One region of the Dorea sp. AM13-35 genome, then DNA from elsewhere that is predicted to be linked to it. Evidence: riboswitches for the same ligand, from Rfam matches in the RefSeq annotation. Region 1 holds a riboswitch; each other region holds the start of a gene.
The links. A riboswitch is a leader RNA that binds a small molecule or an ion and turns the genes downstream of it on or off. The one in region 1 is predicted to bind thiamine pyrophosphate.

Region 1 (7,794 bases):
AAGTTGCAGACGAGCTGGGTGATACAGGAAGAATCCTTGTCCGTGAATCTGGTACAGAGCCACTGATACGTGTAATGGTAGAGGCTGAGACACACGACATCTGCCAGAAATATGTGGATGATGTAGTGAATGTGATTAATGAAAAAGAGAAGACAAGATAGCCTGGCTCTCAGAATCAGAAAATGTAGATAGATGATAAGGTCGTATGATCTGACAGGAAAGATAGGAGTATTAAGAAATATGTGTGGAATTGTAGGATATGTAGGAAATAATCAGGCAGCACCGATTTTGTTGGATGGACTGTCCAAGCTGGAATACCGTGGTTATGATTCGGCCGGAATTGCTGTCCGTGATGCAAATGGCGATGCTGAGATTGTTAAGGCAAAAGGACGTCTGAAGATTCTGGCTGAGAAGACAGATAATGGTGCCGCTGTCCCGGGAACATGTGGAATCGGCCATACAAGATGGGCAACACATGGGGAGCCGTCTGAGAACAATGCACATCCGCATAAGAGTGATGATGGCAATGTAGTTGCTGTTCACAACGGTATCATTGAAAATTATCAGGAATTAAAGGAAAAACTGTTAAGAAACGGATATACATTCTATTCCAATACAGATACAGAAGTAGCGGTAAAACTGATCGATTACTACTATAAGAAATATGAAGGAACACCGGTTGATGCGATGAATCACGCAATTGTCCGCATCCGAGGTTCTTATGCGCTGGCAGTTTTGTTTAAAGATTATCCGGAAGAGATTTATGTGGCCAGAAAGGACAGTCCGATGGTTCTCGGAGTTGCTGACGGAGCATCATATATTGGATCTGATGTACCGGCTATTTTGAAATATACAAGAAATGTATATTATATTGGCAACCTGGAGATGGCGCGTGTAAAGAAAGGTGAGATCACTTTCTACAATCTGGACGGAGAAGAGATTGAGATTGAACCAAAGGAAATTAACTGGGACGCAGAAGCCGCTGAAAAAGGCGGTTATGAACATTTCATGATCAAAGAGATTCATGAACAGCCAAAAGTTGTAGGAGATACCATTAACTCTGTTCTTACGACAGATGGCAAGATTGATTTGTCAGAGGTTGGTCTGTCAGAAGAAGAGATCAAAGATATTCGTCAGATTCACATTGTAGCATGTGGTTCTGCATATCATGTTGGAGTTGCAACACAGTATGTAATGGAAGATCTTGCAAGAATTCCGGTGCGTGTAGAGCTGGCATCCGAATTCCGTTATCGCAATCCGTTACTGGATGAGAAGGACCTGGTTGTATTGATCAGCCAGTCCGGTGAGACAGCAGATACGCTGGCTGCACTTCGTGAGTCCAAAGCAAGAGGTGTGCGCACACTTGCAATTGTAAATGTAGTAGGTTCTTCCATTGCAAGAGAAGCAGATAATGTATTCTACACACTGGCTGGACCGGAGATTTCCGTTGCAACAACAAAAGCATACAGCACACAGTTAATTGCAGGTTATGCACTGGCAATCCAGTTTGCCAAAGTAAGAGGCGAGATTGACGAAGCGCGTTATAGCGGTCTGATCAAGGAAATGCAAACCTTACCGGAGAAGATTGAGAAGATTATTGAAGACAAAGAGAGAATCCAGTGGTTTGCATCCAAACAGGCAAATGCAAGAGACGTATTTTTCGTAGGTCGTGGTATTGACTATGCAATCTGCCTGGAAGGAAGTCTGAAGATGAAGGAGATCAGCTATATTCATTCTGAGGCATACGCTGCAGGTGAATTGAAGCATGGAACGATTTCTCTGATTGAAGACGGCATTCTTGTTGTCGGTGTTCTGACACAGCCGGATCTCTATGAGAAGACAGTTTCTAACATGGTTGAGTGCAAGAGTCGTGGCGCTTACCTTATGGGACTTACAAATTTTGGACAGTATAATATTGAAGATACAGCAGACTTTACGGTATATATTCCAAAGACAGATCCGTTATTTGCAACATCACTGGCAGTCATCCCGTTACAGCTCCTTGGTTATTATGTCAGCGTTGCAAGAGGTCTGGACGTAGATAAGCCGAGAAACCTTGCAAAGAGTGTTACAGTAGAGTAATCTTCCTACAAAAGGCGGTCGTTTAGAAAATATTAAAAGAATATTAATAAAAAAGGTGCTCAATATTGTGATGAAAATGCTATAATATTATCGCAATATTGAGCAACATAGCATCTGAAGGAAAATGCCGATGGCGGGCTTGAGAGATGCTGGAACAAGGAGAGGTACAAATGAAAACGACATTAGTTATTATGGCTGCCGGAATCGGATCCCGTTTTGGCGGCGGAATTAAACAGCTGGCACCGGTCGGACTGCATGGTGAGATCATCATGGATTATTCCATTCATGATGCAATCGAAGCAGGATTTAATAAGATTGTCTTTATTATCCGTAAGGACATTAAGGAAGCATTTAAGGAAGCAATCGGAGATCGTATTGAGAAGATCTGTGCGGATCTGGATGTAGAGATTGCATATGCATACCAGGAGCTGGATGCACTTCCGGAAGGAATCGAACTTCCGGCCGGACGTACGAAGCCGTGGGGAACCGGACAGGCAGTTCTTGCGTGCAAAGATGTTTTAAAAGAGCCATTTGCAGTTATCAACGCAGATGATTACTATGGAAAGGAAGCATTTACTAAGCTTCATGATTTCCTCGTAGATTACACACCGGAGAAGGCGAATGCATTCTGCATGGCAGGTTTTATCCTGAAGAACACATTAAGCGAGAATGGATCTGTTACCAGAGGTGTGTGTGAACTGAATGAGAAAGGCTATCTGACAGCAGTTCATGAGACACATAACATTGTGAAGACAGCAGACGGTACAGCAGCCGATACAGAAGACGGATTAAGAGCCATCGATCCGGAATCTTATGTATCTATGAATATGTGGGGACTGACACCGGAGTTTATTGGTGTGCTGGAAGATGGATTCAAAGAGTTTTTTGAGACAATGGGAGACAAAGACATCCTGAAAGCAGAATATCTTTTGCCGATTTATATTGATGAACTATTACAGGCTGACAAAGTATCTGTAAAAGTGCTTGACTCTCATGACAAATGGTTTGGTGTAACATACAAAGAAGACAAAGACTATGTTGTAAAGTCTTTTGCCAAACTGATCGAAGACGGCGTATACGCTGAGAAACTGTTTGAGGACTTGAAGTAAGAATTATCAGAAATAAGAAAGACTGTTATAGCATGTGTGCATGCTATAACAGTCTTTCTTGATTTTATGAAGTTATTGTAATGTTGGAGCGTTTTATGAGAAAATACAATTACATCAACGGTATAATAATATAGAAACGAAAAAATTGTAAATTTGCAAACCATCGCAAACCCGTGTAAAATGGGCATTTTCAAAGACGCTCGACAAGAAAATACAAAAAAGTTGAAAAAAATTAAAAAAAGGGGTTGCAATTTTTGGATTTGCTGATATAATAATATTTGTTCGCTGATGAAATACAAAAGATAAACAACGAACGCAACAGAGAACTACGTAATGCGGATTGGTGTAATGGCAGCACAGCAGACTCTGACTCTGTTAGTAGAGGTTCGAGTCCTCTATCCGTAGTTCCTTGGCAGGGGCGCCGAGTGTTTTGAATGTTTGAAACATTCGGTTGACATGCCGGAGTGTGGCTCAGCTTGGTAGAGCGCTACGTTCGGGACGTAGAGGTCGCAGGTTCAAATCCTGTCACTCCGATTAAGATGAATCTCAAAGCTTATTGCTTTGAGATTTTTTTTTGCTATGGCATCTGGAGAAAGTTGCCGGTGGCAAGTTCTGTAGCTTATGGTGATGGGAAAAATGCGTCATACTTGCATGATTTATAATTGCAATTTCTTGACATCTGTTGGTGGGGCGAGTATCATTAACTGTGTTAAGACTGTAACTATCCAGTATAGTTACAGTAGATGAATTAACGAGTAAAAGAGTGATGACAAGGGGAGCTTATGTATAGGCTGAGAGGAAGTTTAGAAACTTCGACCCGGAACCTGATATGGATAATGCCATCGTAGGGATGTATTAGATATTACAGAACCCTCCTTCGTCTTCAGTCGAAGATACAGGAGGATTTTTTTGTGCAAGTTGGAGCTTACGGAGGAAGGCTAAGAATAAGCTTAAAAAGAAGAAAAACAACAGGAGGACAACAGTCATGAAATTATTTCAGCAGAAATCAGTGATCGAGAAATATGATGATGTGAAAAGCTTCGTGGAAGCATACAACATCGGAGCGGATGATTTCATTCTCGCGACAAAACGGATTTACGAGACCTGTTTTGCACCGCTGAATCTGAAAGCACATGTAGAATACAAGAGCAAATATGGCAGCGGTGAGCCGACAGATGTAATGATCGATGCACTGCTTGAGGATTTCCGTCAGGGAGATTATAAGAGAATCATTGCTATCGGCGGTGGAGCTGTCATTGATATGGCGAAGATTCTTGTACTGGACGGGGAAGCGAAAGCAGAGAGCTATTATCGGAAAGAAGTACCGCTTCGCAAAGTGCGCACACTTCTTGCAGTGCCGACAACCTGTGGCGCAGGATCGGAAGTGTCCAATGTCTCCATTACAGAGATTACTTCGATCCACAGCAAATTAGGACTCGCCGTAGACGAGATTTATGCAGATGAGGCAGTGCTGATCCCGGAACTTTTGCGTGAGCTTCCATATGAGTTCTTCGCAACCAGCGCGATCGATGCATTTATCCATGCGATTGAATCTTTTGTATCACCAAAAGCGAATCTCTACACGGAGATGTTCAGCGAGAAAGCAATGGAGATGATCGTGCATGGATTCCGTAAGATTATCGCTCATGGAAAAGAATACAGGATGGAGCTGCTGGAAGATTTTCTTGTGGCAAGTAATCTGGCAGGTGTTGCATTTGGCAATGCCGGAACCGGAATGGTGCATGCCATGTCCTATCCGCTGAGCGGAATGTATCATGTCGCACACGGAGAGGCAAATTATCAGTTCCTGACTGCCGTATTTGCTGCTTATCAGAAAATGAATCCGACCGGCAAAATCATTCGTCTGAATGCATTTCTCGCAAAAATGATGGAATGTGATGAAGCGGTTGTCTATGAAAAACTGCAGGAATTGTTAGACCAGATTATCAGTCGTAAAAAATTAAGAGAATATGGCATGAAGGAAGAAGAAATCCATTCATTTGCCGTAAGTGTAGACGCAAGTCAGCAGAGACTTTTAAATCAGAGCTATGTGAAGCCTACCATTGAGCAGATGGAGGCAGTTTACAGAGAACTGTACTAGATAGTATACGAAAGTATAGAATAGTATATTCAAACATCAGGAGGAGAATTATGCTTGGAGAAATGTTAAATAAAGTCAGAGAGACAACCCCTCTGGTTCACAATATCACAAATTATGTAACCGTAAATGATGTGGCAAATGTATTGCTGGCATGTGGCGGAAGTCCGATCATGTCTGACGAGCCGCAGGATGTGGAAGATATTACTTCCATCTGTGGAGGATTGAATATCAATATCGGTACATTAAATATAAGAAGTATCGAAGGCATGAAGCTGGCTGGAAAGAAAGCGGCAGAACTGGGACATGCAATTCTGCTGGATCCGGTAGGAGCGGGAGCAAGTGCACTGCGCACGAACACAGCCGTTTCTCTGATGGAAGAAATTCCGTTTTCCGTGATCCGTGGAAATATTTCCGAGATCAAGACCCTGGCATCCGGCAGTGGTACAACAAAAGGCGTAGATGCTGATGTTGCAGATGCAGTGACAGAAGAGAATCTGGATGAAGCAGTTGCATTTGCAAAGGCATTTGCAGAGAAAGCAAACTGTGTTGTTGCGATTACAGGGGCGATTGATCTGGTGAGTGATGGAAAATCCTGCTATGTGATTCGTAATGGACGCCCGGAAATGGGTAAGATTACAGGAACTGGCTGCCAGTTATCCGGAATGATGACTGCATATATCACCGCAAATCCGGAGCATACGCTGGAGGCGGCAGCGGCAGCAGTATGTGTGATGGGACTTGCCGGTGAGATCGGATTTTCACGAATGCAGGACGGAGACGGCAATTCTACATACAGAAACCGTATTATTGATGCGATTTACAATATGGACGCAAAAACACTGGAAGAAGGTGCAAAATATGAACTGCGATAAGAAAGATTTACTTTTATATGCGGTGACAGACCGTCACTGGCTTGGAGAAGAAACATTATATGAACAGGTGGAGAAAGCGCTGAAAGGTGGAGCTACATTTATCCAGCTGCGTGAAAAAGAACTGGATACAGCGCATTTCTTAGAAGAGGCGAAGGAAATCCAGAAACTTTGCAGAGAATATAAAGTGCCGTTTGTGATCAATGATAATGTAGAGATTGCGGCAGAAATTGAGGCAGACGGTGTGCATGTCGGACAGAGTGATATGGAAGCCGGAGATGTGCGTGCAAAACTTGGAGCGGATAAGATCATCGGTGTTTCTGCGCAGACGGTTGAGCAGGCACTCCGTGCGCAGGAACATGGCGCAGATTACCTTGGCGTTGGTGCGGTATTTCCGACAGGTTCTAAGGCAGATGCGGTAGAAGTGGATCATAATGTGCTGAAAGCAATCTGTGAAGCAGTGGATATTCCGGTTATTGCCATTGGTGGAATTACAAAAGACAATGTAAAAGACCTTGCCGGTAGCGGTATTTGTGGAATCGCAGTGATCAGTGCGATTTTCGGACAGAAAGATATTGAAGCTGCAACAAAAGAACTGCGCGAACGCACTCAGAATATGTTGAGAAATTAAGAGAAGTTATGCATAAAGAAGTTCGATATAAGAAGGTTTAATAGGAAATGAAATTAAAAAACAGAGAAATAGACGGTGTGATCTTCGATGTGGACGGTACTTTGCTGGATTCGATGGCGATCTGGGAGGATGCCGGAGCCAGATATCTGCGTAGTGCCGGGATTGAACCGGCGCCGGATCTTGGGAAGATATTATTTCCGATGAGCCTGGATGATGGCGTGGCTTATGTGAAGCGGGAATACCATCTGGAAGAGTCAGAAGCAGAATTAAGAGAAGCGGTATTAAAACAGGTAGAGATCTTTTATAAAGAAGAGGCACCGCTGAAAAAGGGTGTATGTAAGCTCCTTGAGAAGATGAAAGAGGCAAAGGTGCCGATGATCGTGGCGACTTCCAGCGATAAAGAGCAGATCGAAGCGGCGTTTGAACGACTGGAGATTGCCGGATACTTTAAGGAAATATGGACTTGCACGGATGCAGGAGCAGGAAAAGACAAACCGGATATTTATTTTCAATGTGCTGATAAGCTTGGAAGCACACCGGAGCATACATTGGTATTTGAGGACGCATTACATGCGGCAACAACCGCAAAACAGGCAGGCTTCCCGGTAGTCGGACTGTATGACCGCTTCAGCGAAGAAGGACAGGATGAGTTAAAAGAACTGGCGGATCTTTATGCGGGTGACCTTGTGGAGGCTACGGGGAAACTGCAATTCTAACTGCGCTTCTGTCTGTGGGAGAGCTGCAATTTTAACTGCGCTCCTGTCTGTGGGAAGAGATTCAGGATAAATGCGATGGATAAGAAAAATAATTAGAATAGATTGGAAAAGGATAAGTAGATGAATACGAAGAAAAGAAAAACAACCCTCACAATTGCGGGAAGTGATTCCAGCGGCGGTGCGGGGATTCAGGCAGATATCAAGACGATGCAGGCAAATGGCGTTTGTGCCATGAGCGCGATCACGGCGCTGACAGCACAGAATACGACAGGAGTATCCGGAATTT
Region 2 (7,794 bases), on a different contig from region 1:
TTTCTTGCTGTCTTTTGTCTTATGCTACAATTTCCCGAATTGTCTTTCCTGCCAGAAATTCATTTACTGCACAGTCCTTTGCCTTATCGTATGTCCAGAATGTAAGTTTTGCTTTTTCCGGATCATGATATACTTTCCAATATCCACAAAAGAGACTGTCCTGTCCTTTATGCTCAATAAAGCCTCTGACATCTTCCAGTGGATAGTTAAGGAAAATTCCGATTTCATGAGGAAATTCAATCTCATTTTTTGAATGTTCCCGTACTCTTAACGAAAGTCTTTCCAGCACTTTTTCCAGACTGTTTTCTTCATAACCGTAATCAGCAAGGAACGTCTTCACTTCCGGTTGTTTCAGATATGTTTTTAACTGTGCCGGGCGATATAACAACACTAGGTATTTGTCTCTGCAAAATGTAAGTGCACGGTAACAGATTCCCGTTCCATTAAGAAGCAGATGCATATTTCTCATATCCTCTCTGCGGACATTCGTAATACAGGCTACTTTATATCCTTTGAACAATGGGGCACATTGCAGGATTAACTGAAACTGTAATCTCTTCCAACTATTTTTATCTGCTAACATACATGCTACAACTTCCACTGGCATTTTGGAGTTCCCGCCTTTTCTTGTTTGATTTTGATTTTGATTATCATTTACATTTACTAATTTATCATACATGTATTAAAATTACAAGGAGACTTATTCATACCATTTTCTCATTAAGGAGGAACAAAAAGGTCCATGCTTTATTTTTGCATGAACCTTAATAACTTATACTTTATAAAATTTTCTTTCTGCCTCGATTCTTACATTGTCATCTCATCTTTGGGAAGGAAATATTTTAATGCCACTTCATTTGTAGCCGCATCAGCCAGGTTGATACAACTGTTTCCCATACGGTCAATCAAATGAAGAATATTCGTAAATGGTGTTGTCAGACTCGCTTTACATTTTCCTTTGTTGACACGCTGGATATGGGATTTTCGCATCATAATATCCAAATTGACAATCTTGTCTTTGCGCTTCATCAGCTTTTCAAGCTCTACTGTTGTATCACCGCGTAATGCCTTTGTCGCTGAATCAAACATCTTCTCCAGAGTTTTCAGACATTTTGCAAGTTCATCCATCGCTTCCTGTGAATATTTATACTGGTTTGTTTCTTTTTCTTTCATAGATAATGCAATTCCGGCACTTAAATTACCGATTCGTTCCACATCTCCCAGCACATACATCAGTCCCGCTGTCTGGGATGCCTGCTGTTCGGTCAAAAGTCCGGAAGAAAATAATCCTGCCAGATAATCTGTGATTTTATCTGTGAGCTTTGTTACTTTCGCACTCTCCTCCTGTATCTTATCTACACCTTGCATCTGATTTTCTTTTACGACAGTCACCGTATCATGCAGAACTTTTTTCACCTGATCGCTCAGATGTAAAATCTCTTTTGCGACAAGCTGCAGCGCTGCTGCCGGCTGATTTTTCACATTCTCATCCAGATATAATGTCTCAAACGGATCTGATTCGGTCTTCCTTCCATCCGGAATCAGGAACATAACAATCTTCACCATCACTCCAATCAGGCATACCCAGATCAGTGTCATTGTAATATTAAAACAAGTATGCGCATTCGCAATCTGTCTGGAAATCACTTCCACTTCCGGTCCTTTTGGTGAAATAAAACGGATCAGTGTAGCATATGGTTTCACAAACCATATAAATAAAAAACTTCCTGATATATTAAAAATGCAATGCGCCACGGCTGTTCTCTTTGCATCTTTCGTCTGTCCTATACTTGCAAGAAGTGCCGTGATCGTTGTTCCGATATTGTCTCCAAGCAGGATCGGAATCGCACCAGTAAGTCCAAGAATACTTGTCATACCGTCTGGTCCTGCCTGTGCTGCAAAATTCTGTAAGACTGCGATGGTTGCACTACTACTCTGTACGACCAGCGTCATTAATGTACCTACTCCCACTCCAAGAACCGGAATATGTTTTACACTTGCAATAAGTTGTGTAAACATCGGACTGGATGCCAGCGGTTTCATGACGTCTCCCATTGTCTCAATTCCAAGGAATAACAGACCGAATGCAAATATCGTCTGTCCTATACTTTTTGCTTTTTCTGATTTTGCAATAAATGCAATGATAAATCCCACAAAAATAATGATATATATGTAATCGCTGATCTTAAATGCAATAATCTGTGCCGTCATGGTTGTTCCGATATTTGCACCAAATATAATAGAAATTGCCTGTGGCAGGTTCATAAGTCCTGCACTGACAAATCCGATTGCCATGACCGTTGTGGCGCTGCTGCTCTGCAGAACTGCCGTTGTAAGCGCTCCGGCAAGCACACCGAGAACCGGATTCTTTGTCAGTAATGCCAAAATACTTTTCATCTTCTCTCCAGCTGCTTTCTGCAGACACTCGCTCATCATATTCATTCCATAAATAAAGATTGCAAGTCCCCCCAGCAGACCAAATACAATCTGCATATTTTCATTCATATTGATTTCTCTCCTTTTTGCTGTACAATTTACTATCGTTGCTATTTTAGCGAATGCACATGCAAATCAGATGAAATCTATGTTAAATCTATGTAAAGTCAGCTCATGTATTACAGAAAAACAATAAAAAAAGCCGGCCTCTAAGGCTCGGCTATATTATACAGTACACGATCCAGCATCTTTTTCAATGCTTCTACTTCTTTTTTATTCATTCCCAGTGTCAGCATCTTATCCAGTTTCTTCCGGTCTGTTTCCATCCTCCTCTGAATATCATATGCTTTCTCAGTCAGGTAAATGTTCTTGCAACGCTTATCTTCGTTGCTCGGTACTACAAGGATAAATCCTTTTTCATCCAGTCGTTTCATAAGTCCTGTCACAGTCGGATTACGCAGACTCAGCGCTTTTTCAATATCTCTCTGGGTTACATGCTCTTTTCTGCTTGTAAATAAATAATCCAGCACCGCACACTGTGAAGCTGTGATTCCCAGCGTACGTAGTTTGCGGTTAAATTCTTTTTCGTAAATTGTGCTGATCTGCTTAAACAAAAATCCAAGCGTCGTTCTCTCCCGCATCTTATGTTTCCCTCCTCATGAACTTCCCGGCTTTCTTATAAATATATCCGACTTTTAATACTCACGAATCACACTGCTGATTTCCTGTGTCGTATCCATCTCTCTTAAATGCATCAACGCATCCTGCATATGATACTCTTTTACTGCTTCCGTTACGATAACAAGTTCAGCGACTCCGTCTGTAATGACCTTCTGGATCACTTTGGAAATGCTGACTTTGTGCTCACCGAACATGCTGGCGATTCGTGCAAGAACGCCCGGTTTGTTTGTTACCTGCATGCGTACAAAGAATTTATTTTTCACATCATCTGAACTCTTGACCGGTGTATTCTTGTAGCAGGTACAGCTGATTCGTCCGGTACATGAGAACTGGATATCGCGGATAATGTCGATCACATCTCCCATAACAGCACTGGCTGTTGGAAGCTCTCCGGCGCCTCTTCCGTAAAACATCGCATCATCTAATGCATCTCCGTGTACAAAAACCGCATTAAAGGAATCTCTGACAGATGCAAGCGGATGATTCTTCGGCAGCATCATCGGATAAACTGCAACCTCAATACCATCTTCTCTGTTATGTGCCACTCCGAGAAGCTTGATCACACTGCCAAATTCTTTTGCATATGCGACATCCTTCGCAGATATCTTTGTAATTCCTTCTGTGTATACATCGTCAAATACAACTCTGGAATGAAATACAATGGAAGCTAAGATTGCAACTTTTCTTCCAGCATCCAGACCTTCAACATCCGCAGTCGGATCTGCTTCCGCATATCCAAGCTCTGTCGCTTTTGCCAGCGCTTCTGAAAAGTCCATGCCATCCTCAAACATCTTTGTCAGGATGTAGTTTGTTGTTCCGTTCACGATACCGATCACTTCATCAATCTCATTCGCTGCAAGACACTGTTTCAGCGGACGAATGATCGGGATACCGCCTGCAACAGCCGCCTCAAAGAGGAAATCAACCTGATTTTCCTGTGCTGCATCCAGTAATTCTCTTCCGTGCACTGCCACCAGATCTTTATTCGCAGTCACTACATTCTTCCCTGCGCAGAGTGCTTCCAGAATCATCGTCTTCGCCGGTTCGATTCCTCCCATTACTTCAATCACAATAGAAATCTCCGGGTCTTCTACTATTTCTTTCCAGTTATCTGTCAGAAGAGAGGCATCTACGCCTTCTCTTTGTTTGTTCATATTATGTACGAGGATTCTTGTAATCTCAAGATTCGCTCCTGATTTTTTTACCATTTCTTCTTTCTGTCTTTGAACCAGTTTATAAACACCGCCGCCCACGGTTCCTAATCCGAGGAGTGCTGCCTTTATTTTCTTACATTCTGCCATATATCCCTACCCTCATTCTTTCCTGTATTTTTATGACGTCTTTACAGACATCACAATCAATTTTATTATAGCATTATCTGGTGGATATAGTCAAAAATGTTCTATAATAACATCTTTTTATCATTGCATGTTTTATAAGCATTTGCGAAAATTAGAAAATTCAAAAAACTTTTTTTAAAAAAGTGTTGACAAAAACTAATTCACGTAGTATAGTATGTATTGTTCTGAGGAACACATAACACAGAACAACAACTTAAGATATGCGACAGTGGCTCAGTTGGTAGAGTACGACCTTGCCAAGGTCGGGGTCGCGGGTTCGAACCCCGTCTGTCGCTCTTGAAGAGGAATTGCAGTTTGCAGTTCCTTTTTTGCATATACGGTGAACCCAAGTACAGATTTTTGCTTGCACTGTATTTGACGAATGTGCCTCATCGAGCTCGCATTGTCCCGGAGGCTATTATTTATAATAGAAAATACAATTTCTTGTTATATAAAAAACTGCAGCAAGATGTCCATAACCAGACACCTTGCTGCAGTTTTTTATAATTCTGAATATTTACAGAATATCAATATATTCTCCTGCCAGCGCTTTATTCATACTGCGGACTGCGCAGAATTTTCCACACATACTGCATGTATCGCTGTGGTCATCTTCCGGACTTCTGCTGTCACGGATTGCTCTTGCTGTATCAGGATCCAGTGCGCATGCATACTGTGCTTCCCAGTCAAGCTTTCTTCTCGCGTCACCCATCTTATCATCAATATCTCTTGCTCCTCTGACACCTTTGGCAATATCAGCCGCATGTGCTGCGATCTTGGAAGCAATGATTCCCTGTTTTACATCATCAACATTCGGAAGTGCCAGATGTTCTGCCGGTGTTACATAACAGAGGAATGCAGCTCCGTTCATAGCAGCCACAGCGCCACCGATAGCGGCAGTAATATGATCATATCCCGGTGCGATGTCTGTAACGAGAGGTCCTAATACATAGAACGGTGCTCCCATACAAATACTCTTCTGCACCTGCATATTTGCTGCGACCTGATCAAGCGGCACATGTCCCGGTCCCTCTACCATAACCTGGACATTGTGATCCCATGCACGCTTTGTCAGTTCGCCAAGGCGTACCAGTTCTTCGATCTGGCATACATCCGTTGCGTCTGCCAGACATCCCGGTCTGCATGCATCTCCCAGAGAAATTGTAACATCATACTCTTCGCAGATGTCCAGGATCTCATCATAATATTCGTAGAACGGGTTTTCTTCTCCAGTCATGCACATCCACGCAAATACAAGACTTCCACCACGGCTTACAATGTTCATTTTTCTCTTATGCTTTTTGATCTGCTCAATCGTTTTTCTTGTGATTCCGCAATGCAGCGTTACAAAATCTACCCCGTCTTCTGCATGCATACGGATAACATCTACAAAATCTTTTGCTGATAAAGTAGCAAGGTCTCTCTGATAATGGATCACACTGTCATATACCGGAACTGTACCGATCATAACCGGACATTCACTTGTCAGTTTGCGGCGGAATGGCTGCGTATTTCCGTGGCTGGACAGATCCATGATCGCCTCTGCGCCAAGATTTACCGCACTCATGACCTTTTCCATCTCAATGTCATAGTCTTTACAGTCTCTGGAAACGCCAAGATTGACATTAATCTTTGTACGGAGCATACTTCCTACCCCTTCCGGATCCAGACAGGTATGATTCTTGTTTGCACAGATCGCTACCTTTCCTTCAGCAACCAGTTTCTGTAATTCTTCTACTGTCATCTTTTCTTTTTCTGCAACTTTTTCCAGTTCTGGTGTAACAATTCCCTTTCTTGCCGCATCCATCTGTGTTGTGTAATTTCTCATTGGATCATCCTCCTGTAAATAAAATCTTTTTTCTGCCATGTAAGCATGGCGCATTTTCCTATTCCATAAAAAAAACGCTTCTGCCACCGCAAAAAACGTTTTCGTATAAAAAGAGATGCGCAGGCATCTCTTCTCTTCCGTAATTCTTCCCTACGTTGGCATTATCCAAATCAGGTTATAGGTCGAAACAAATTATAGTTTCCTCTCAGCCAGCTTTGTACCAGCTCCCTGTAACATTAAATTGTATATTTAATTATAGTTTTGCTCTCTGTAAATGTCAACCTAAAATATCTTCGTTGTCCATTTGCTCATGTCCCAGACTTCCTGCACGACATCTTTATAAAATTCCGGTTCATGACAGATTAAAAGAATACTTCCGCGGTATTCCTGAAGTGCTTTTTTCAGTGCATCCTTGGCGTCTACGTCCAGATGATTGGTCGGCTCATCCAGAAGCAGAAAATTCGTGTCACGGTTGATCAGTTTACAAAGACGGACTTTCGCCTGTTCTCCACCACTCAGAACACGGACCTGACTTTCGATATGCTTTGTCGTAAGCCCGCATTTTGCAAGCGCAGAACGCACTTCATACTGTGTAAAAGACGGAAATTCTTCCCATAACTCTTCGATACAGGTATTTTTATTCTCCCCTTTTACTTCCTGCTCAAAATATCCAAGTTCCAGATTCTCTCCCAGTTCACATTCCCCTTTCAGAGAAGGAAGCAGTCCGAGAATACTTTTAAGAAGTGTTGTCTTTCCAATTCCGTTCGTTCCGACAAGAGCAATTTTCTGTCCCCGTTCCATCGAAAAATTCAGTTTTTTCGATAATGGTTCATCATAACCGATCACAAGATCTTTTGTCTCAAAAAGCATTTTTCCCGGCGTGCGTCCATAACGGAAATGAAATTCCGGCTTCGGCTTTTCTGCCGCAAGCTCGATCACATCCATTTTATCCAGTTTTTTCTGTCTGGACATTGCCATATTTCTTGTCGATACACGCGCTTTATTCCGTGCCACAAAATCTTTCAACTCACTAATCTCCTGCTGCTGTCTGCGGTATGCTGCTTCCAGCTGTGCCTTCTTTACTGCATAAACTTCCTGAAAATGGTCATAATCGCCCACATAACGGTTCAGTTCCTGATTTTCCATATGATAAATAATATTCACCACATCATTGAGAAATGGGATATCGTGCGAGATCAGTATAAATGCATTTTCATATTCCTGCAAATAGCGTTTCAGCCATGCAATATGTTCTTCATCGAGATAATTAGTTGGCTCATCCAGAAGCAGAATGTCTGGTTTCTCCAGCAATAATTTTGCCAGCAGAACTTTGGTGCGCTGCCCGCCACTTAAGTCTGTAACATCACGGTCTAATCCAAGATCCAGAAGTCCCAGCGCTCTTGCCACTTCTTCTACCTTTGCATCAATTGTATAAAAATCATGCAAAGTCAGCTCATCCTGAATTGTTCCAAGTTCTTCCATTAATTCTGCCATCTGTGCATCATCTGC
Region 3 (7,794 bases), on a different contig from region 1:
TATTTATACAGTATAATCAGAGTAATACTAATTTTTAAAGAAAGGAATACGAAAGATGAGTAATCATACAGAAATCAGATGGCACGGTCGTGGTGGTCAGGGTGCAAAAACAGCCGCATTGTTGCTGGCAGATGTAGCATTCCAGACAGGCAAATACGTACAGGGTTTTCCGGAGTATGGCCCGGAACGTATGGGAGCACCGATTACAGCATATAACCGAATCAGCGATACAAAGATCCGTGTACATTCTAATATTTATGATCCACAGTATGTAGTTGTAGTAGATGAATCCTTACTGGAATCCGTGGATGTGACTAGCGGTTTGAAAAAAGATGGAGCAATTCTTGTAAATACACAGCGCACAAAAGAGGAGATCATTCCGCATCTTCATGGATACGAAGGAGAAGTTTATATTATTGACGCACACAAAGTCTCAATGGAGGCAATGGGAAAATATTTCCCGAACACACCACTTCTTGCTGCAATTGTAAAAGTAGCAGGGATTATGGATGAGGAGACTTTCTTAAGAGAAATGAAAGCATCCTTCAAGCACAAATTCGCCAGCAAGCCGGAAGTTATTGACGGCAATATGAAAGCACTTGAGATGGCATTTAAGGAGGTGCACTAATGGCTACAGATATCAGTAAATTAGGTGTAAAAGCAACATGGGAAGAGCTGACAGAAGGTATGATCGTTGCCGGTGCAGGAACCTCCAAAGAGTTCAACACAGGGGAATGGTCAGAAGTAAAACCAGAATTTATCGCAGATAAATGTAAACAGTGTCTACTTTGTGTACCGGTCTGTCCGGACAGCTGCATCCCGGTAAAAGACATGAAGAGACTGGATTTTGATTATGGACACTGCAAAGGATGTGGCATTTGCGTAAAAGCATGTCCATTTGACGCAATTAAGATGGAAGGGGTGAAATAAGATGGGAAAAAGAGAACGTTTATCAGGAAATGAAGCGGTTGCAATCGCATTGAGACAGATTAATCCAGATGTGTTCCCGGCATTCCCGATTACTCCGTCCACAGAGATTCCACAGTATTTCGCTTCTTTTGTAGCAAACGGACAGGTAGATACAGAGTTTATTCCGGTAGAGAGTGAGCACAGTTCCATGAGCGCTGCAATCGGAGCTTCGGCAGCAGGAGCAAGAAGTTTGACAGCGACTTCTTCCTGCGGACTTGCCTACATGTGGGAAGAATTATATATTGCGGCATCTAATAGACTGCCGTTAGCACTGGCTCTTGTAAACCGTGCACTTTCCGGCCCGATCAACATCAACTGTGACCATTCCGACAGTATGGGAGCAAGAGATGCAGGCTGGATCCAGATTTACGCAGAAAATAATCAGGAAGCATATGACAACATGGTGCAGGCATATCGCATTTCCGAACATGCAGATGTCAGACTGCCGATCATGATCTGTCAGGATGGATTTATCACCAGTCATGCAGTAGAAAATATCGAATTACTGGATGACGCAGAGGTAAAGAATTTCGTTGGAGAATATGAACCGGAAAATTATCTTCTGAATCCGGAATGCCCGATGGCAGTTGGTCCATATGCGATCACAGATTATTATATGGAAGCAAAACGCTCGCAGGCAGAAGGCATGAAACATGTACCGGCAGTTGTAGAGGAGGTTGCAAAGGAATTTGCGAAAGTATCCGGACGTGAATATGGTCTGTTTGAATCTTACTGCATGGAAGATGCTGAACGTGCAGTTGTAATGATCGGTTCTGCAGCAGGAACAACAAAAGATGCAATTGACCGCTTAAGAGAACAGGGAGAGAAAGTCGGACTTGTGAAGATCCGTCTGTTCCGCCCATTTCCGGCTGATGAGATCGTGGAGACGCTCAAAAATATGAAAGCAGTTGCAATTATGGACCGTGCAGAAAGCTATACGAACCATGGCGGACCGTTAGGTGCAGATGTGATGAGTGCATTATACCGCGCAAAAGCAGATGCGCTGGCAGTGAATTACATCTACGGTCTTGGCGGACGTGACGTGCGCGTAGAAGACATGGAAGGCGTATTTGAAGCCCTGAAACAGATGATCGCAGATGGCGATGCAGGAGAAACCTACCGCTATCTTGGAATTAGAGAATAAGGAGGGCCGTAGAGAAGATGAGTTATAATTTTAAAGAGACAATGAATAAATCAGAGCGTCTGGCGCCAGGACACAGAATGTGTGCCGGATGTGGTGGAACAATCGCAGTTCGTAATGTACTGCGCGGTCTTCATGAAGGTGATAAAGCAGTCATCGGAAATGCAACAGGATGTCTGGAAGTATCCACATTTACATACCCATACACAGCATGGGAAGACAGCTACATTCATAATGCATTTGAAAATGCAGGCGCAACCATGAGTGGTGTGGAAGGTGCTTACAAAGCATTAAAACGAAAAGGAAAATTAGACGAAACATACAAATTTATCACATTTGGTGGTGACGGCGGTACTTATGATATTGGTCTGCAGTCACTGTCCGGAGCAATGGAGAGAAATCAGGATCTGGTATATGTCTGTTATGACAACGGTGCTTACATGAATACCGGTATCCAACGTTCTTCTGCAACACCGATGTATGCAGATACAACAACTACACCGGTAGGAAGCGAGAGTAACGGAAAACCACAGAACAGAAAAGATCTTGCATCTGTAATTGCTGCGCATGATATTCCGTATGTGGCACAGACAACGTTTGTACAGAACTTTAAAGATCTGCATATCAAATCCGAAAAAGCGATTTATACACCAGGCGCTGCTTTCTTAAATATTATGGCACCATGTCCGCGTGGATGGAGATACAATACGCCGGATATTATGGAGATTTGCAAACTTGGTGTAGAGACATGCTACTGGCCGTTATTTGAGGTCGTAGAAGGAAAATGGATTCTGAACTATGAGCCGAAGAAGAAACTCCCAATCGAAGATTTCTTAAGACCACAGGGAAGATTCAAACATCTTTTCAAGAAAGGCAATGAGTATCTGTTAGAGGCTTTCCAGAAAGAAGTAGACAGAAGATGGGAAGAACTTCAGTTCAGATGCTCCAGATAAGGATGTGATATAAAATATATTTGACAGATCTGTGAAATATATTTATACTAGAGAAGAACAATCAAATAGAACCGGGGAGCTTATGTGATAGGCTGAGAGGAAGTTTAAAACTTCGACCCATATACCTGATTTGGATAATGCCAACGTAGGAACGCGAGGAATATGTTATGAGCGGAAGATACTTTGGTATCTTCCGTTTTTGTTATTAACAGGTATAAAAGATTGAGAGTGAACAAGAGTTCATGAAGGGGCGCACCACCGCGGGTACGTTTCTTTGTGAACTCTTTTTTTCTAAGATTAAAAGGAGGTGCGGTGAAGTGATCACAGTAAATGGAAAAGAGATTCAGATGAAACAGTCAATATCTGTTGCTGCTTATCTGGAAAACGCAGGATATCAGATGAAAAGGATTGCGGTAGAGTTAAATGGAGATATTCTTCCGAAATATGAATATTCCGATACGATGTTGAAAGACGGTGATCGTCTGGAAGTTGTGACATTTGTCGGAGGAGGCTAAAGCGGAAGAAAGAGTAGTCCGGGACAGAAAGCGATGAGCACAGGGATTATGACAGTTGCGTGAGGAAACCGATGAGGAAAAAGAAGTTCCGGACCAAAAGGAGATGAGCCAGGAAGTTAATGACATAAAGGAGAAAATGATGGAAGGACAGACAACAAAGACATTAACAAAAGAAGAGATCCAGGCGGCGTTGGAAGAACGTCATTCGCCGGAGATCCAGAAAAAATTATCTGCCGGACATGTGACAATTGCCGGACTTGGCGGGCTTGGATCAAATGTAGCGTATGCACTTGCAAGAATTGGTGTCGGGCATTTGCACTTGATTGATTTTGATGTAGTGGATATTACGAATCTGAACCGGCAGCAGTACTTTATGGAACATCTTGGAATGTATAAAACCGATGCGTTGAAATCGTTGCTTTTGAAAATCAATCCATATCTTGATATCCGGACAGACTGTGTGAAAGTGACAGAAGAGAATCTGATTTCTCTTTTTGAAGATGCAGGAATTGTATGCGAAGCGTTTGATAATCCAGAAGCAAAAGCAATGCTGGTAAATGGAATTCTACAGCATTTTCCGAAAAAGAAACTGGTATCGGCAACCGGAATGGCAGGCTATGGGAGCAGTAATACAATTCGCACAGAACATCTGATGAAGAACTTTTACCTGTGTGGTGACCGTGTGACAGAGCCAGGTTATGGAAATGGACTGATGGCGCCAAGAGTTGCAATCTGCGCTGCCCATGAAGCAAATATGATCACACGCTTACTTCTTGGTGAGGAAGAGATATAAATCAAAAAATAATAAGAAAAGAGGACAAACATATGAGTACAAAAGACACATGGAGTCTGGGAGGACACACATTTACATCCAGATTTATTTTAGGATCAGGAAAATTTTCACTGGATCTTGTAAAAGCATGCATTGAAAAAGCAGATGCGCAGATCATTACACTGGCGCTTCGCCGCGCAAATGAAGGCGGACTGGCAAATATTCTGGATTATATTCCGGACAATGTAACATTACTTCCGAATACATCCGGAGCAAGAAATGCAGAAGAAGCTGTCAGAATCGCAAGATTATCAAGAGAAGTTGGATGCGGGGATTTTGTAAAAATCGAAGTTGTCCGCGACTCCAAATATTTATTGCCGGATAATTACGAAACAATAAAAGCAACGGAAATTCTTGCAAAAGAAGGATTTGTAGTTATGCCATATATGTATCCGGATCTGAATGCGGCAAGAGCGCTGGCAGATGCCGGAGCAGCATGCATTATGCCACTTGGAGCGCCGATCGGTTCCAATAAAGGACTTGCGACGAAAGAATTTATACAGATTCTCATTGATGAAATGGATCTACCGATCATCGTGGATGCCGGAATCGGTCGCCCATCACAGGCATGCGAAGCAATGGAAATGGGCGCAGCGGCAGTGATGGCAAATACAGCAATCGCAACAGCAGGTGATGTTCCGGTCATGGCAGAAGCATTTAAGAAAGCAATCGAGGCAGGGCGCAGTGCTTATCTGTCCGGACTTGGAAGAACAATCGAAAGAGGTGCCAGCGCATCCTCTCCGCTTACGGGATTTTTAGAGGATTAATCTTAACAAAAATTGCAAAAATACAAGAAGGTAAAAAAGATGGAAAATCAACATATCAATGAAAGTATATTAAGTGAGGAGATTCTGGAAGATCAGAAGAAAAACAGAATCGATCATATGACATATTTGCCGGGAATGGAAGATATCGGCTCAGAAGTATTGGATCAGGTTGTAGAAGCTATGCAAGCTTACGATTATGATAAATACACGGCGGCAGATGTAAAGCGTGCAATCGCACACACATCCAGAACACCAGAAGATTTTGCGGCGCTTTTATCACCTGCGGCACTTCCGTTTATAGAAGAAATTGCACAGGCAGCAAAAGACGAGACACGCAGACATTTTGGAAACAGTGTGTATATGTTTACGCCGATTTATATTGCAAATTATTGCGAGAATTATTGTATTTACTGTGGATTCAACTGTCACAATAAAATTAACCGTGCGCAGTTAAATGATCAAGAAATTGAGAAAGAAATGCAGGCAATTGCAGAAACTGGATTACAGGAAATTCTCATTCTGACTGGGGAGAGCAGAAGTAAGTCCACAGTGGAATATATCGGAAATGCATGTAGGATTGCAAGAAAATATTTCAAAGTAATCGGACTTGAAATCTATCCGGTCAATTCAGACGAATATGCATATTTACACGAATGTGGTGCAGATTATGTGACCGTATTCCAGGAAACATACAATTCTGATAAATATGAAACATTACATTTGGCAGGACATAAACGTATTTATCCATATCGTGTTAATGCACAGGAGCGTGCTTTAAAAGGTGGCATGCGTGGTGTCGGATTCGGCGCACTTCTGGGATTGGATGATTTCCGCAAAGATGCATTTGCAACCGGATATCATGCATATTTATTACAGAGAAAATATCCACATGCAGAAATTGCATTTTCCTGTCCACGGTTGCGTCCGATCATCAATAACGACCGGATCAACCCGATGGATGTGCATGAGACACAGCTATTGCAGGTTGTTTGCGCATATCGTCTCTTTATGCCATTTGCAAGCATTACCGTGTCAACAAGAGAGTGCGCACGCGTGCGAGATCATCTCGTAGGTATTGCGGCTACTAAGATTTCTGCAGGAGTCAGCACCGGAATCGGAAGCCATGTGGAAGACATCGAGGACAAAGGCGATGATCAGTTTGAAATTTCTGATGGCAGAAGTGTGAAGGAAGTTTATGATGCATTGCTGAAAAATGATCTGCAGCCGGTCATGAGTGATTATATTTATGTATAGAGAATTATAAGATATAAAGCGATTATATTTTCGTAAAGAAATAAAATGCACGAAGCGATTATATTTTATGTGTGAACAAGTAAAAGATATAAAGAGATTATAGTATGTGTAAAGAAATAAAAAATACGGATGATAGATGTACAAATGAGAAAGTGCAAGGGTTTCATGTAGTTGCAGTGACAAACCGTACATTAAGCAAGAGACCATATTTAGAACAGATCCGAAAAATTTGTGAATGGGGACCGGATGCCATAATTTTGCGGGAAAAAGATCTGACCGAAAAAGAATATAAAGATCTTGCAGAGAAAGTGCTGGCAATTTGCAAAGAGTATCAGGTTCCATGTATTTTGCATACATTCTATCAAGTGGCGATGGAATTGCCGTGTGACGGCCTTCATTTGCCACTGCCATTGTTACGGGAAGTGACGGCTGGGAAAAGTGCATCTGGGCGGTGGAGAGAAAAATTTGCGAAACTTGGCACTTCTGTACATTCTGTAGAAGAGGCCATAGAAGCAGAAAAACTCGGTGCAACCTACATAACAGCAGGGCACGTTTACGCTACAGACTGCAAAAAAGGGCTGCCGCCGAGAGGCTTGCTCTTTTTACGAGAAGTCTGTGAAGCTGTGGATATTTCTGTATATGGAATCGGTGGAATAAAATTCCACATGGACCAGTGGATAGAATTGGGAAAATGTGGAGCAATTGGTGGGTGTATCATGTCTGGCATGATGAAAATGTAAAAAACCGCAAAAGGGGACGGGGATTTTCTAGAAAATCCCCGTCCCCTTTTGCGGTTGCACCTGTCCCTTTTTAGAAAATCCCCGTCCCCTTTTCTAACCTGCTAAATGCATCAGGTTGATTAAAAGGATCCAACTAAGTCCGTAATAGGATACGACGGCAACAAGGTCGTTGACGGTTGTAATAAGTGGACCGGATGCGACAGCTGGATCGACATGTATTTTCTTGAAGAAGAGAGGAATACATGTGCCAACGGCGCCGGAAATAACCATTGCCAATAACAGTGAAGCACCGATACAGCCGGAGACTGCATAGGCGAACAGGAAACTCTTTCCTTTGAAAAGTGCAATATACAATCCAATTAATACAAAGGACAGAACACCAAGGATAAAACCATTGGAAAATGCAATTTTCATTTCTTTTAATACAAGTTCAAATTTTTGTTTTCCGGTTAATGACTCGTCCATGAGGACACGAATCGTAACAGCAAGCGACTGTGTACCGACATTTCCGGCCATATCCAAAATCAGTGACTGGAAACACATAATTAATGTAAGCTGGCTTACAACTGTTTCAAATAATCCGACAACAGAAGAAACAACCATGCCAAGACCTAACAGAACCA

Region 2: another riboswitch for thiamine pyrophosphate. It lies ahead of thiC (phosphomethylpyrimidine synthase ThiC); the one in region 1 lies ahead of DW152_RS05805 (4-hydroxybutyrate dehydrogenase).
Region 3: another riboswitch for thiamine pyrophosphate. It lies ahead of thiS (sulfur carrier protein ThiS); the one in region 1 lies ahead of DW152_RS05805 (4-hydroxybutyrate dehydrogenase).

The regions. Positions count from the first base shown of each region.
Region 1 covers NZ_QUCZ01000004.1:10,693-18,486, forward strand. Annotated here, with positions in the region: gene glmM (phosphoglucosamine mutase) at 1-161, shown strand, start outside; gene glmS (glutamine--fructose-6-phosphate transaminase (isomerizing)) at 241-2,082, shown strand; gene DW152_RS05790 (nucleotidyltransferase family protein) at 2,253-3,191, shown strand; tRNA gene DW152_RS05795 (tRNA-Gln) at 3,526-3,596, shown strand; tRNA gene DW152_RS05800 (tRNA-Pro) at 3,652-3,725, shown strand; TPP riboswitch at 3,954-4,059, shown strand; gene DW152_RS05805 (4-hydroxybutyrate dehydrogenase) at 4,177-5,292, shown strand; gene thiM (hydroxyethylthiazole kinase) at 5,343-6,164, shown strand; gene thiE (thiamine phosphate synthase) at 6,151-6,792, shown strand; gene DW152_RS05820 (HAD family hydrolase) at 6,840-7,508, shown strand; gene thiD (bifunctional hydroxymethylpyrimidine kinase/phosphomethylpyrimidine kinase) at 7,629-7,794, shown strand, end outside.
Region 2 covers NZ_QUCZ01000001.1:303,175-310,968, reverse strand. Annotated here, with positions in the region: gene DW152_RS01505 (DUF3793 family protein) at 20-607, opposite strand; gene DW152_RS01500 (Na/Pi cotransporter family protein) at 808-2,505, opposite strand; gene DW152_RS01495 (MarR family winged helix-turn-helix transcriptional regulator) at 2,646-3,077, opposite strand; gene DW152_RS01490 (homoserine dehydrogenase) at 3,132-4,418, opposite strand; tRNA gene DW152_RS01485 (tRNA-Gly) at 4,681-4,753, shown strand; gene thiC (phosphomethylpyrimidine synthase ThiC) at 4,975-6,285, opposite strand; TPP riboswitch at 6,416-6,527, opposite strand; gene DW152_RS01475 (ABC-F family ATP-binding cassette domain-containing protein) at 6,568-7,794, opposite strand, start outside.
Region 3 covers NZ_QUCZ01000006.1:158,741-166,534, forward strand. Annotated here, with positions in the region: gene DW152_RS08450 (2-oxoacid:acceptor oxidoreductase family protein) at 56-628, shown strand; gene DW152_RS08455 (4Fe-4S binding protein) at 628-930, shown strand; gene porA (pyruvate ferredoxin oxidoreductase) at 932-2,113, shown strand; gene DW152_RS08465 (thiamine pyrophosphate-dependent enzyme) at 2,131-3,063, shown strand; TPP riboswitch at 3,126-3,233, shown strand; gene thiS (sulfur carrier protein ThiS) at 3,381-3,578, shown strand; gene thiF (sulfur carrier protein ThiS adenylyltransferase ThiF) at 3,715-4,371, shown strand; gene DW152_RS08480 (thiazole synthase) at 4,404-5,177, shown strand; gene thiH (2-iminoacetate synthase ThiH) at 5,217-6,431, shown strand; gene DW152_RS08490 (thiamine phosphate synthase) at 6,536-7,171, shown strand; gene mgtE (magnesium transporter) at 7,265-7,794, opposite strand, start outside.